Regions from separate parts of the Roseobacter denitrificans OCh 114 genome, predicted to be linked through region 2. Evidence: riboswitches for the same ligand, from Rfam matches in the RefSeq annotation. Region 2 holds a riboswitch; each other region holds the start of a gene.
The links. A riboswitch is a leader RNA that binds a small molecule or an ion and turns the genes downstream of it on or off. The one in region 2 is predicted to bind thiamine pyrophosphate.
Positions count from the first base shown of each region.

Region 1: another riboswitch for thiamine pyrophosphate. It lies ahead of thiD (bifunctional hydroxymethylpyrimidine kinase/phosphomethylpyrimidine kinase); the one in region 2 lies ahead of thiM (hydroxyethylthiazole kinase).
Region 3: another riboswitch for thiamine pyrophosphate. It lies ahead of RD1_RS02585 (thiamine ABC transporter substrate-binding protein); the one in region 2 lies ahead of thiM (hydroxyethylthiazole kinase).

Region 1 is NC_008209.1:716,853-721,416, forward strand. It holds gene RD1_RS03400 (GntR family transcriptional regulator) at 1-611, opposite strand, end outside; gene RD1_RS03405 (dihydrodipicolinate synthase family protein) at 604-1,473, opposite strand; gene RD1_RS03410 (PfkB family carbohydrate kinase) at 1,572-2,441, shown strand; partial or broken gene RD1_RS21240 (hypothetical protein) at 2,722-3,005, shown strand; TPP riboswitch at 3,188-3,291, shown strand; gene thiD (bifunctional hydroxymethylpyrimidine kinase/phosphomethylpyrimidine kinase) at 3,348-4,127, shown strand; gene RD1_RS03420 (FAD-dependent oxidoreductase) at 4,124-4,564, shown strand, end outside.
Region 2 is NC_008209.1:3,471,078-3,475,641, reverse strand. It holds gene thiD (bifunctional hydroxymethylpyrimidine kinase/phosphomethylpyrimidine kinase) at 1-422, opposite strand, end outside; gene thiE (thiamine phosphate synthase) at 419-1,063, opposite strand; gene thiM (hydroxyethylthiazole kinase) at 1,060-1,833, opposite strand; TPP riboswitch at 1,881-1,969, opposite strand; gene RD1_RS16600 (TRAP transporter substrate-binding protein) at 2,235-3,209, shown strand; gene RD1_RS16595 (TRAP transporter small permease) at 3,277-3,771, shown strand; gene RD1_RS16590 (TRAP transporter large permease) at 3,758-4,564, shown strand, end outside.
Region 3 is NC_008209.1:537,292-541,855, reverse strand. It holds gene RD1_RS02590 (thiamine/thiamine pyrophosphate ABC transporter permease ThiP) at 1-360, opposite strand, end outside; gene RD1_RS02585 (thiamine ABC transporter substrate-binding protein) at 336-1,316, opposite strand; TPP riboswitch at 1,354-1,455, opposite strand; gene aroC (chorismate synthase) at 1,549-2,649, shown strand; gene RD1_RS02575 (DMT family transporter) at 2,716-3,690, shown strand; gene RD1_RS02570 (YybH family protein) at 3,726-4,082, opposite strand; gene RD1_RS02565 (branched-chain amino acid aminotransferase) at 4,087-4,564, opposite strand, start outside.

The DNA of each region.
Region 1 (4,564 bases), 1.4 Mb from region 2:
ATGGCAGTCACGGCGGCTTCAGTGTCCCGCGCCAAAAGCGCGTCGACCACAGCAAGATGTTCATCCATGACCGACACGGCCAGTTCGGGCAACATTCGCGTATCAGAATTGCGGATCAAGCGGATTTTGATCGCATTGACCCGGTAGATGTCAGAAATAATCTGGTTGCCCATGGCATCGACCACCAGATCGTGGAACGCCCAATCCATCTTTTGCGCTTCTGCCAGTAGATCCTCGGGCAAGCCGCCCACCGCTTGTGCGCGAATGGTGCGGTGATCTGTGGCGATTTGGGCGATTTGCGCCGTGCTGGCTTGCGCACAGAAAAGCGCGATTGCCTCCCCTTCTATCATGCGGCGCAGTTGAAAAGCGTTACGCACCAGATCAAGGTCGATGTTCAACACCTGGAGCCCGCGCTTGGGCACAGTCTTGATCAACCCGTCCGCCTCCAGCCGTGGTATCATCTCTCGGATCGCACCCAAGGGCATGCCTGTCAGTTCCACCAACTCGCGCTGGGAAACGATCTGACCGGGTGCGATGTCCTGCGACAGAAGTTTTTGGGTAAAGCTGGAATAGGCGTGATCGCGCGCCCGGTTTTCTGAGCTGTTACTCATCAGTTTGCGCCGTTTTACAGCGGGACAAAAGAGTGGCGCGGTCCGGATCGGGCAGCGGCGACAAAGGAGCGCGCAAATTGCCCCACGCGGCATTGCCCGAATGCGCAGCCATCAGTGTCTTTAGCGCAGGAACGACCGGCCCGGCCACCACTGCATTCACCTCGCGCGACAATGCTGCGTCCTCCTGTCCTGTCGCAAACAGAGTGTTCAACCGGGCGGGGTAAAGGTTGGACATACCGCAGATCGACCCCGCTGCCCCAAGCGCAACAGCCCGGTGCAACAGGCGTTCATCCCCGACTAACACCGGCACGTTTCCGTGTTTCAACAAGCGTTCGGTGTTGTCCCAGTCACCAGAGCTGTCCTTTATTGCGATCACCCGGTCGGGATGCGCGGTGCGCAACCCGATGACCAGATCAAAAGACAACGGAACGTGGGTCAGTTGCGGAATATGATACAGAATGAACTTGGCCCGTGGATCGGCCTGCGCGAAAACATGTGCATGCCACTCGCGCAGACCTGCATCGCCGGGCGCGGGAAAGTAAAACGGTGGCAGAAGCAGAAATGTATTGATTCCATACGCGGCGGCCTGATCAATTTGCGCTAGGGCGTCGCCGGTCGATGTTGCGCAAATGCCAGCAAAAATCTGCTCTGCCGGGATGCCTGCGTTGGTCATGGCGCCAAACACAGCCGGACGTTCGGATAGCGCAATGGATGCGCCTTCGCCAGTGGTGCCGAACAGGGTGACGCCGCGCGCGCCGGCGGCCATCACATCCGCAGCATGGCGCGCCATAAGAGCAGTATCAATTGGACCGGCAGCAGTGAACGGCGTCAAAAGTGCCACTGAAATCCCGATGTCGGCCATTTTTCCCCCGTGTAAATACTGATAAGTTCACCAGCTGCGCGTTGACTGTCAAGCTAACATGTTAGACTGTTGTTGAAAATAGTCACTTAGGTCTTGCAGTGCCCCATATCCTCTGCGCCGGTCTGATTACCGTTGATTTTACATTTGAGACAGATGGTTTCCCAGTCGAGGGAAACAAGCACCAGGCGCGGATGTCGCGTATGATGCCCGGCGGTGGTGCGTTGCTGGCAGCCTCTGCGATTGCAAAGCTTGGTGGACGTGTGGATCTAAAAGGCTGCGTCGGCGATGACGCGTTAGGCGCGCATGTGCGGGAAACCCTTTGCGCACGGGGCATTGGCACGGACCACCTACAAACGATAGCGGGCACGGGTACAGCGCGATCCGCCGTGATCGTCAGCGATGCCGGTGAGCGCACAATCATCAACCACCGCGCGCAAGCACTGTTTCCTGAAACGCCTGACATCCAATTTGATCATGATGCCGCCCTGGTCGATACCCGCTGGCCCGGCGCTGCCGTTCGTATCTTGCGAGCGGCGCGGATGGCCGGAAAATTGGGTGTGATTGATGCCGAAAGCCCGGTGCGCCTGTGTCACGAAGCTCTGCCATTGGCGAGCCACATCATTTTTTCCGAACAGGGCTTGAGCGATTATGCCGGGGCCTGCGACGCGGCAGCCCTGTCAGATGTCGCCCATGAACTGGGTGTCTGGGTTGCAGTTACCCGCGGGGCGCGCCCGGTCTTGTGCCATGATGGTGTAACCTTGACGCAGGTCTTGCCTTGTAAGGTGGATGCTGTGGATACTCTGGGCGCGGGTGACGTGTGGCATGGGGCTTTCACGCTCGCCCTTGCGCGCGGCGAAACTGCGGTTGCGGCGGCAAAATTTGGTAACGCAGCGGCGGCTGCAAAAGTGACGATGCCCGGGGGTCGTATGCCAGATCAGACAGACGTGGCGGCTTTCCTTGACTGTTGATCTGAGGTGTCGGCGGCTGTGCTCACGCCAACTTGGTGCCGCATCGCGTTCATAGCGGTGCGGATGATTTTTAAATCGCATGCGGACAGGATGACGGCGGTCCTCGATCCTGATGGCATTGTCTATCTGCAAGGCAGTGATCCGCGTGTTCAGAACCGGCATATAACTTTCCGACAGGGTGCTAAGGTCAAACCCACAGCTGGCTGGCCCGCCGCCTCACAAAGCTACACGGGCGCCATGAGTGATGTCTTGCCATCTGTCGTAATCTGCCAGAGCGGTATTGCCAAGTTGCGAGCGTTTCGAAGACGGCTACAGGTGGCAAGTTAACATTCCATCCCGCCCGCCGCGCCTGAAGGGTTTTTGCTCCCTTCGTGAGGTCATTGCCTACGCGGTCTGGGCATACCATCGGTTTGCTTTGAGTAGTGCAGTCAAAGACATTTGCGCGGAACGGCATATCATCGTGAGCCGGAAACCATTCCACTCTGCGTCAATTGATTTGGCGCAGATTTTACCGCCTGCATCCGGCGCGTCCGCCCCAAGCCGAACGACAAATGGCACGTGGACGCGACTTACATCCGGGTCGGCGGGAAATGGCGATATCCATGGCGGGTGGGCGTCGCGTGGTAGAAAATTCATAGTCGTGACCAATTTTCTTTTCCGAAGCCCAATTTCGTAAACATTCAGAACAATCCTCGCGAGGTCATTTATCCGTTTGACGCTTCTGCGCGATCAATTTAGAGGTGCACTCATATCTGTTGGGGTGCCCATAACCGGGCTGAGATGCACAAGCTGCAAACCCATTGAACCTGAACCGGTTAGGACCGGCGGAGGGAACAGCTTGCGGAACTCGCATCCGTTTTGTCCTGCTCCCTTCAGCTTCCTGACCCCTAAACCGAGGGCTACGACATGGTAGCAAGGGCGTTAACGATTGCTGGTTCCGACTCTGGTGGCGGGGCTGGTATTCAGGCCGACCTCAAGGCTTTTTCGGCTATGGGGGTTTATGCCGCCTCCGTTGTGACGGCGGTTACCGCACAGAACACCACAGCCGTTACAGCCATTCATCCTATCCCGGACGGGGTCGTCGCTGCGCAGATCAAAGCCGTTCTGAATGATATCGATATAGACGCGATCAAGATCGGGATGCTGGGCACACCGTCGCTGATCGCAGCCGTAGCGGATGCGCTGGCCGGCTATGATGGGCCGGTTGTGCTTGATCCTGTGATGGTTGCTAAATCAGGTGATACGCTGCTGGCCGATCATGCGATAAATGCGCTGAAATCTTCACTTTTCGGACGCGCGACCCTGCTGACACCTAACCTGCCTGAAGCGGCGAAACTGGTTGGCGCGGGCAGCACGCAGTCGCAGGCGGCCGCCCTTCTGGAGCATGGCGTCGGTGCAGTTCTGATGAAAGGCGGACATGCAGACGGAGAGACCTGCACCGACCATCTTGTCTCGCAAACAGGAACGCAAGAGTTTTCGGCCCCACGGGTGAATACACCTAACACCCACGGCACGGGATGTTCCTATTCCTCTGCGATCGCGGCGGGTCTCGCGCAGGGTATGGCGTTGAGCGATGCGGTATCGCGTGCGCACAGGTGGCTACATCAAGCGATTTTGCATGCCGATGACTTGCACGTCGGGCAGGGCCATGGGCCCGTTCATCACTTTCACGCGTTTTGGAAATGAGCGGCCCATTCACCATTCTGGGTGGCGGCGTTTGCGGGTTGGCAGTGGCGGCAGAATTGTCGTCACGCGGCGCGCAGGTCACACTCATTGATCCCAAGGGCGCGCCCGGCGATCATGCCTGTTCTTGGTGGGCCGGCGGCATGCTGGCGCCCGATTGTGAAGGCGTGAGTGCTGAGCCCGAGATCATGCGTCAAGGCCGCAAAGCGGCAGGGTGGTGGGAAAGCCAAGGCGGGATTGTAAATCACAAGGGCACGCTCGTTGTTGCGCTTAATCGCGATCAAAGCGATCTGGCAACTTTTGCGCGCCGTGCGCCGACCGCGACATCGCTGACAAAAACGCAGATCGCCGAGTACGAGCCGCTTTTGGCGGAACGTTTTTCCAAGGCGCTGTTCTTGGCAGATGAGGGACATCTTGACCCTCGTGCAACACTGACCGGA
Region 2 (4,564 bases):
TCGGGCAGGTTGGGTGTCAACACGGTCGCGATCGGCAAAAGCGCGCAGCGCAGGGTATCGACCGCCTCCGGTTCCAACAAGGCCGCGCCCCCTTTGGCAATCATCACCGGGTCAAGCACGATGGGAATATCGCCGTGGCCCTGCAACGCATCTGCCACAGCGGCTGCGATCACGGCATTGGCGATCATGCCGATCTTCACCGCATCCACACGGATGTCGTCGAAGATGGCTTTGATCTGGGCCTGCACAAAGGCGGGCGGGATCAGGTGAATGCCGCTCACGCCTTGCGTGTTCTGTGCGGTCAAAGCTGTGATGGCGTTCATGGCAAAGGCGCCATTGGCGGAAATGGCCTTGATGTCGGCCTGAATGCCTGCGCCTCCGGAAGGGTCAGACCCGGCGATACTGAGGACGTTGGGTATCATGCTTTATGCTCCGGTTTGAAACTATGAAAAGCGCCAGCCGCCGCCTGTGGATCGGGCTGACCACAGATGGCGGACACGACGGCCATGCCATCGGCACCGCTGGCCGCGACGGCGTTGGTATGGTCGTGTTTCAGACCCCCGATCGCGACAGTGGGCAGGGGCGACAGCGCGACCAGACCCGCCAGCCCGTCAAAACCGATGGGCTGCGCGTGGTCATCTTTCGTTGCCGTCCCAAAAACGGGCCCCAGCCCGAGGTAGTCCACCAGCGTGGGGTCTGCATCGCGCACGGTTTGCGCGGTTTCGCAGGACAGGCCCAGAATTCTGCCGGGGCCAAGCATCGCGCGTGCCTCAGCGGGGGTAATGTCGCCCTGACCGATATGCGCACCGTCCACATCTGTGGCCACGGCGGCGACGACATCATCGTTGATGACCAGTGGCACGCCGCTGCTCTGCAGGGCATTCTTGAGCGCGATGGCAAGCTCAATGCGCTCTGGGGTCTTTGCGTGTTTGTCGCGCAACTGCACCATCGTCACCCCTCCGGCCACGGCACGCTGAACCGTGTTCATAACACCGGCCTCGGCGCAAAGCTGCGGGTCCGTCACGAGATAAAGCCGCAAACGGTCTTTGAGCAGCCCCGTCATCTTATGACCTGCGCCAGTTCAAAAGGTTGCGTATTGGCAAGCGCGTCCAGAAAATGCATCTGGAAACTGCCCGGCCCGTCGGCGCGCTGTGCAGCCGTGCTGCCTGCTACCTTGAAATGCGCAAGTGCGGCCAGCGCTGCGTCAAAGGCCGGGCCTGTGGCCGCATATGCGCCCATCAGCGCCGTCTGTGAACAGCCCAAAGCCGTGACCTGCGGCATCAGGGACGAGCCGCCGGAAACCTGCGCTTCCCGCGTGCCGTCGGTCAGATAATCAACGGGTCCGGTGATTGCGACGACTGTGCCGAACTGTGCCGCCAGCTTTTTCGCCGCGCCTTGTGCTGCGTCTACACTGTCCCCGCTGTCCGCACCTTTACCGGCCCCCGTTTCCCCGGTCAGCGCCAGTATCTCGGAGGCATTGCCGCGCAGGATCGTGGGGCGCTGCGCAAGCAGTTGCTGGGCCGCTTCTCTTCGATATACGGAAATGAAATGTGCAACAGGGTCCAGAACCCATGGGATGTTTTGCGCGCTCGCTGTTGCTGCCGCCGCCATCATGCTGGCCTGCCAGGGGGTGGAAATCGTTCCGATGTTGATCGTCAGCGCACCGCAAATCGGCGTAAATTCGGCAATTTCTTCGGGGGCGTGCACCATGGCAGGCGATGCGCCCGCTGCCAGGACCACGTTCGCGGCGATGTTCATCGCCACGTAATTCGTTATGCAGTGCACCAAAGGGTTCTGGTCGCGCAAAGCCGTCAGCAGGTCGTGTGGAGCCATCTGTTTTCCTCGTTTCGCGGGCGAAAAGAGGCGTGATCCATGTAGCATAAATGCTCATGTGACCTCCCTCCGCCAGCATTATCTGGTTCAGGTTCAAAGGGTACGTCTCAGCTTTTCAGCGCCCCTGGTGATGCGACGGCTATTTGTTTTCGCGCGCGTCGTCAAACGGATTTGGCCCAAAGCGATTTATTCGGCGGCCGACACGCGGCCCGCTGCAGGACGCGCGCCAATCTGCACATCCCTGCCGCTTGAGGCGACGCCTTGCGATCCGCCGACGGGAAGGTTTATCCGATTGCACCCGGTTTAGTAAGTAAACAGTTGTTGCGTTATCGGTCGGACTTGACCCATACTGAGTGTATAGGGCGACGTTTGAAGAGCCGCCATAAAACTGGGAGGATTTTATGAAATACCTTGCTGTAGCAACATGCATTGCATTGGCGTCGGGGGCCACGACGACTTCGGCGACCGAACTCGTGGGCGCTGTGCAGTTTGATGAAAACCACGCCTTTACAAAAGCGCTTAGAGAATTCGAGCGTGTTGCAGGTGAATGCTCCGGGGGGTCGCTGACGTTTGATCTGCACCTGAACTCAGAGCTTGGACTTGAGAAGGATTACTTCGAAAACATGAGCCAGGGCATTGCGGTGGATTACGCCATTGTCAGCCCGTCGCATATGTCGACCTTTTCGCAAAAGGCACCCTTAATGGACATGCCGTTCCTGTTCCGCGACCTTGATCACTGGAATGCGGTGATGGAACAGGATGCGCTCGCGCCCCTTGCCGCGGATGTTTTGGCGCAGGCGGATGTGCGGCTGATCGGCTATGCGGGCGGTGGCACGCGCAACCTGATCGTAAACAAGCCCGTGACCACGATGGAAGAACTCGAAGGGCTGCCGATGCGCGTCATGGGAGCACCGATCCAGACCCGTATTTTCGAAGCCATCAAGGCGGCCCCCTCGGTCATCGCCTACAGCGAAGTGTATAACGCCATCCAGACCGGCGTGATCGACGCGGCTGAAAACGAGGCCGCAGGCATCGAACAGATGAAGTTCTATGAAGTCGGGCCGGAAATTTCGCTGACGCGCCATGCGATCACGGTACGTCCGATTGCGTTTTCGAACGCGACCTTTGAGCGGCTGACACCGGAAGAGCAGGCCTGTGTGATGGAAGCGGGCAAGGCCGGTGGCAAGCTGGGCCGCGATATTGAAAGCGGACAGGACAGTGAAAAGCTCGCGGCGATGGAAAAGGCGGGCTTGCTCCAGACCCATGAGTTCGTGGAACGCGACAAGCTTCTGGAACTCGCTGGTCCTGTCAAGCGGGCCTACGCCGAGGAACTCGGCGCCACGGATGTGCTTGAAGCGATCGAAGCGGTGAACTGATCCACCCGGGTTCCGCGCCTCACGGTGCGGAACCCAACCCTTTCTCTTGCAAAAAACGAGACGCGCTATGCGTATGTTTCTGGAAGGCTACTACCGCCTTCTGAAAATCCTCATCACCTTGTTGATGGCCGCGCTGATCGTGCCGGTCACGATGCAGATTCTGAGCCGCTATACAGGCATGGTGCCGCGCTATATCTGGACGGAAGAGATCGCGCGCTTCTGTTTTGTATGGATTATCCTGATCGGTGCGATGATCGCTGTTCGGGACGGCACGCATTTCGACGTTGATGTATTGCCCCATACGCAGAACCGATACGTTGAATTTGCGTCAAAACTGTTTGTGCACCTGTCCATTCTTGTGATGGCGCTGTCGTTCCTGTGGTGGGGGCGCGATTTCTTTGTGCTTGGTGCACGTCAACAATCCGAAATATCAGGTCTGCCCATGTGGATGATCTATGTCGCCTGGCCCATCGCGGGGGGCACATGGGCGATATTCACCGTTGAGCGCATATTCGATGATTTTCAGGCGCTGAAGACTGGAGCGATTGATGGGGCCGGGTGAAGTCGCTGCCATTCTGTTTGGCACCTTTGGGATCCTTGTCGCGCTGCGTGTGCCGGTCGCTTTTGCGCTGGGGCTGGCCGTGGTGCCGGTCTTTTTCATCGAGGATCGCCTGACGCCCGTGCTGCTCATGCGCGAGATGTTCAAAAGCTACAACGCCTTCATCCTGCTGGCGGTCCCGTTCTTTCTGCTGGCGGCCAACCTGATGAATGCGGCGGGCATCACCGACCGGCTGATCCGGCTGGCGCGTGCGATGGTGGGGCATCTGCCGGGTGGGGTGGGGCATGTGAATGTGGTTGTCTCCATGCTGTTCGCCGGCACCTCTGGCTCCTCTACGGCGGATGCGGCGGGCATCGGGTCGCTCCTGATCCCGCAGATGAAGAAAGAGGGCTACGATTCCTCTTTTGCGGTGGCCATCACGGCCTGTTCCAGCGTCATGGGGGTCATCATTCCGCCCTCGATCCTGATGATCGTCTGGGGTGGGCTGATGTCGGTGTCCATCGGAGGGTTGTTTCTGGCTGGCGTGGTGCCCGGCATTCTGATCGCGGGCTCGCAGATGATCACGGTCTATGTCTACGCCAAGCGGCGCGGCTACCCGGTGCACACACGTTCCACCTTGATGGAGCTTTTCCGCGCGGCAGCCGGCGCGTCTTTGGCGCTCATGACGCCGCTGATCATCGTGGGCGGCATCGTCGGCGGGTTTTTCACACCGACCGAAGCTTCGGTGGTCGCTGTCCTTTATTCGCTGTTTCTGGGCATGCTCATCTATCGCACCATCACGCCGCGCCAACTGCCG
Region 3 (4,564 bases), 1.2 Mb from region 2:
GGTGCCAAAGGCGGCATTCACCCACCCATTGCGACCGAAGACTGCCAGCAGACCCAGAACCGCCACGATGACCGGCAGGATAAAGGGCGCACCCAGCAAGGTGATCAGCAACTGACGTCCCGGCAGGTCACGCCGCGCCAGCGCACGAGCCAGCGGAATGGCCAGCGCCACGGATATCAGCGCGGACAGGACGGACTGCACAACGGTGAAGCGGATGGCTTGCCATTCCGCCGCCCCGAAGCCCGCGCTCGCCTCGGCCCGCAAACCGATGCCAAGAAACGCCAGCAGGACCGCCGCAACCACCAAAGTGCCCGCGACGATCCCCGCGTGTCCGCTTATTGGCTGAGCGCTGCGCGCCATGTCTCGATGGCTTCTGCCTGAAGCGCGGTTGCGTCCGCTTCGGAGTAAAACAACACCTTGTCCGGCAGCGGCAGCTGCGCCCAGCCTTCGGGCCATTGATCCTGCGGCAGCGCAGATGGCAACGACCAGTTGGCCTGCGGGATCGAGGATTGGAAGCTCTCGCTCATCACATAGGCCATGAAGGCATCGGCCAGTTCGGGCTGATCCGTCGCTGCGATCTTGCCGACGGTTTCGACCATGAAATAGTGACCCTCGGGGAAAATCGCGGCCTTTCTGGTGAAATCATCCTCGGCAAACATGTGGTAGGCGGGTGAGGTCGTGTAACTCAGCACCATGTCTGCTTCGCCATCGGTGAACATGCCGTAGCTGGCCGACCAGTCCTTGGTCACCGTCAGAATGTTCGGCGCCAGCTTTTCCCAGGCCGCGCCTGCATCATCACCGAAGACCGATTGCACCCAAAGCACCAGCGCCAGACCCGACAAGGAGGTGCGCGGGTCCTGAATGACGATTTTTACATCGTCGGGCATGTCCAGCATGGCCTCGAAACTCGCGGGCGGGTTGGCAACTGTCGCTGTATTGTAAACGAAGGCCGCATGCCCGTAGTTGAATGGCAAGAAGGTGTCATCCGTCCAATCAACCGGCAGTGTCAGCGCCCCGTTGTCTTGCCCATGCGGTGCAAACAAGCCGGTCGCGCGTGCTTTGGATGTCACATCCGACGTCAGACCCATCACGACATCAGCCTTGGTGCGCGCGCCTTCCAACAGCAACCGCGGCACAAGATCACCGGTCGAAAACTGCAGATCACACCCGCAAATCTCTTCAAACCCGGTTTCGATCATCGGGCCGGGCCCCCATTCGGAGGTAAAGTAATCGCCCGCGTAGACGGTAAGCACAGGTGTTTCAGCCGCAGCCTGCGAGGCCAACACGATGCCAGCAGTTATCAGAGTTCTTCGCATGATCTATCCTTTTCAAATGCGTCGAACGGCGAAAGAGGATGATATGCTCAACCTTCCCTCCGCCGGTTCTAACCGGTTCAGGTTCTACGGGTCCGCGCGCGTGCGCATCTCAGCCGGATTGGCCCCCCGAGGTACGCAGTGAGGTAATACGCGCGGCGGGGCTTGGCAAGCGATAAGGGCTTGAGGCGCTCGGTCTGCGCGGCTAAGCACCTGTTCTAAAGGAGCACCGTCGATGTCGATGAATTCATTTGGCCATCTTTTCCGTGTCACCACGTGGGGTGAAAGCCATGGCACCGCCCTTGGTGCCACTGTGGATGGCTGCCCGCCCGGTGTCGCAATTGACGCGGGCAAAATTCAGCACTGGCTGGACAAACGCAAACCCGGGCAGAACAAATATACCACGCAAAGGCGCGAGGCGGATGAGGTCAAAATCCTCTCCGGCACCTTCGAAGGGGTCACGACCGGCACGCCGGTTCAACTGATGATCGAGAACACGGATCAACGCTCCAAGGATTACGGTGATATCAAGGATAAATTCCGCCCCGGCCATGCGGATATCACCTATTTCCAGAAATACGGTGTGCGCGATTATCGGGGTGGCGGCAGGTCCTCGGCGCGCGAAACAGCAGCCCGTGTAGCCGCCGGTGGGCTGGCGCGCGAGGCGATCAAGTCCATCGCACCGGGGATCGACATCAAAGGCTACATGACGCGTATGGGCGCGCATGAAATCGACCGCTCCCGGTTCGACTGGGATCAGATCGACGCCAACCCCTTCTGGACGCCTGATGCGCAGGCGGCGGATGAGTGGGCAAGCTACCTCGATGGGCTGCGCAAGTCGGGCAGTTCCGTCGGCGCGGTGATCGAAGTCGTCGCGCGCGGGGTCCCCGCAGGTCTGGGTGCGCCGATCTATGCAAAGCTCGACACGGATCTGGCCGCCGCGATGATGAGCATCAACGCCGTCAAGGGTGTCGAGATTGGTGAGGGTATGTCCGCCGCCATGCTGACCGGTGAATTGAACGCCGATGAAATCTCGATGGGACGTGATGGCCCACAGTATTCATCGAACCATGCCGGCGGGATACTGGGCGGTATCAGCACCGGGCAGGATATTGTGGTGCGTTTTGCCGTCAAACCGACCTCAAGCATCCTGACCACGCGCAAGACGATCACCAAAAGCGGCGAAGACACCGAGATCATCACCAAGGGCCGCCATGACCCTTGTGTCGGCATTCGTGCCGTTCCGGTCGGAGAAGCGATGATGGCCTGCGTTTTGCTCGACCATCTGCTGCTGCACCGGGGACAGGTTGGCCAAAATCAAGGCCATATCGGGTAGCAGCCATGCATTCAGCGCCGTGCCCAAACGCTTGATCTTTGCAGGACGGGCGCGCACAGAAGGACCATGGCAACCGATCTGACCCAAAACAAACCCGGCCGCGCAATCGCCCTGAAGCTCTGCGCGGTCTTTCTGTTCATGGTCATGGCGGCGCTGATCAAATCCGTATCTCCCCACGTGCCCCCCGGTCAGGCCGTGTTTTTCCGCTCCTTCTTTGCGCTGCCGGTGCTGGTGCTATGGTTGTGGCAACGGGGCCAGTTGCGACAGGGGCTGGTGCCGTCCAATCTGATGGGGCATGTCTGGCGCGGCATCTTTGGCACATCGGCGATGGGGCTGACCTTTGCCGGGCTTGGTCTGTTGCCGCTGCCTGAAGTGACCGCCATCGGGTACGCGACACCCCTCTTTGCCGTGCTCTTCGCCGCGATTTTCCTCGGCGAGCGCGTGCGCATCGTCAGGCTGTCCGCGGTTGCATTGGGTCTGATCGGCGTCATGATCGTCATCGCCCCCCGCCTGTCCGTCGGCGCGGATAATGTGACATCGGCAGCGACCATAGGTGCCATTCTGGTATTGATCGCCTCGATCCTGCGCGCGATGGTCCAGATCCATGTGCGCCGCCTTGTGCAGACTGACACGACGGCCTCCATCGTGTTTTACTTTTCCATCACCGCCTCGACGCTGGGATTGCTCACGCTGCCGTTGGGATGGGCGACGGGGCTGGATGTGCTGGCATGGACTGCACCCCCGGCATGGGTCATCTGGATGTTGATCCTGTCGGGCCTGATCGGTGGCATCGCACAGATCATGGTCACGGCCTCATACCGTTTTGGCAGCGCGTCGATGCTGGCACCTTTTGACTATGCCTCGATGATCTTTGCCAGCTTCATCGGATACATCGCCTTCGGCGAGTTGCCCACCGGACCCATCCTCATCGGCGCGAGCCTCGTGATCGCGGGTGGCGTCCTGATCATCTGGCGCGAAAGGCAACTCGGGCTGGACCGCAGCAAATCAAAACCAAACGTCCCACCCTCCGGGACGCCCTGAGTCGTCAGGTGTTAGGCGATTTTTCTTGTGCTTCGTCAGAGGCTATGGGAAGGGACCCTGTGGCAGGCCGACGCCTCAATCACCAGACCATCCGGACCAAACCGCAGTGTTTCCGCCGCCTCAACGTCGTTCTGATTGCGATAGGTGATGACAATCATCGCATGACCGATGAACACATTCGTGACGATAAAAGAAAGGCCGGGTTGTTGATCCAGCGCCTTGATCCAATAGTCGCGCAGCGCGTCGCGCCCGCGAATTTCACCCTGACCGACCAGCCGCATCGCCTTGCGCGACCGAAACACAACATCGAGCGCATAATGCGCCATGATCCGGTCGATGGCATGAGAATTCCACGCGGCCTCCCATTCAACAGCGAAGGCCGCGTAGTCCATTCGGTCAGGCCCGAACGAGGGTTTCGTAGCTTTGCGCGATGTCACGGGTCAGGTTGCCGACCTCGAAATTGTAATCGCCAATCTGACCCACGGGCGTGACTTCGGCGGCTGTGCCCGTCAGCCAGCATTGCTCAAACCCTTCAAGTTCCTCTGGCATGATGTGGCGTTCATGCACCTTGATCTGCTTCTCGCGCAGCATCCCGATCACTGTCTGCCGTGTGATCCCGTTCAGGAAACAGTCAGGGTCAGGGGTGTGTACTTCGCCGTCCTTCACGAAAAAGACGTTGGCTCCCGTCGCCTCGGCCACATAGCCACGATAGTCAAACATCATGGCGTCCGAACATCCCTTGGCCTCTGCCGCGTGTTTCGACATGGTGCAGATCATGTAAAGACCGGCCGCCTTGGCATGGCTTGGAATGGTTTCAGGGCTGGGGCGTTTCCATTTGGAGATGTCCAGCTTTGCACCCTTCATCTTGGCGTCG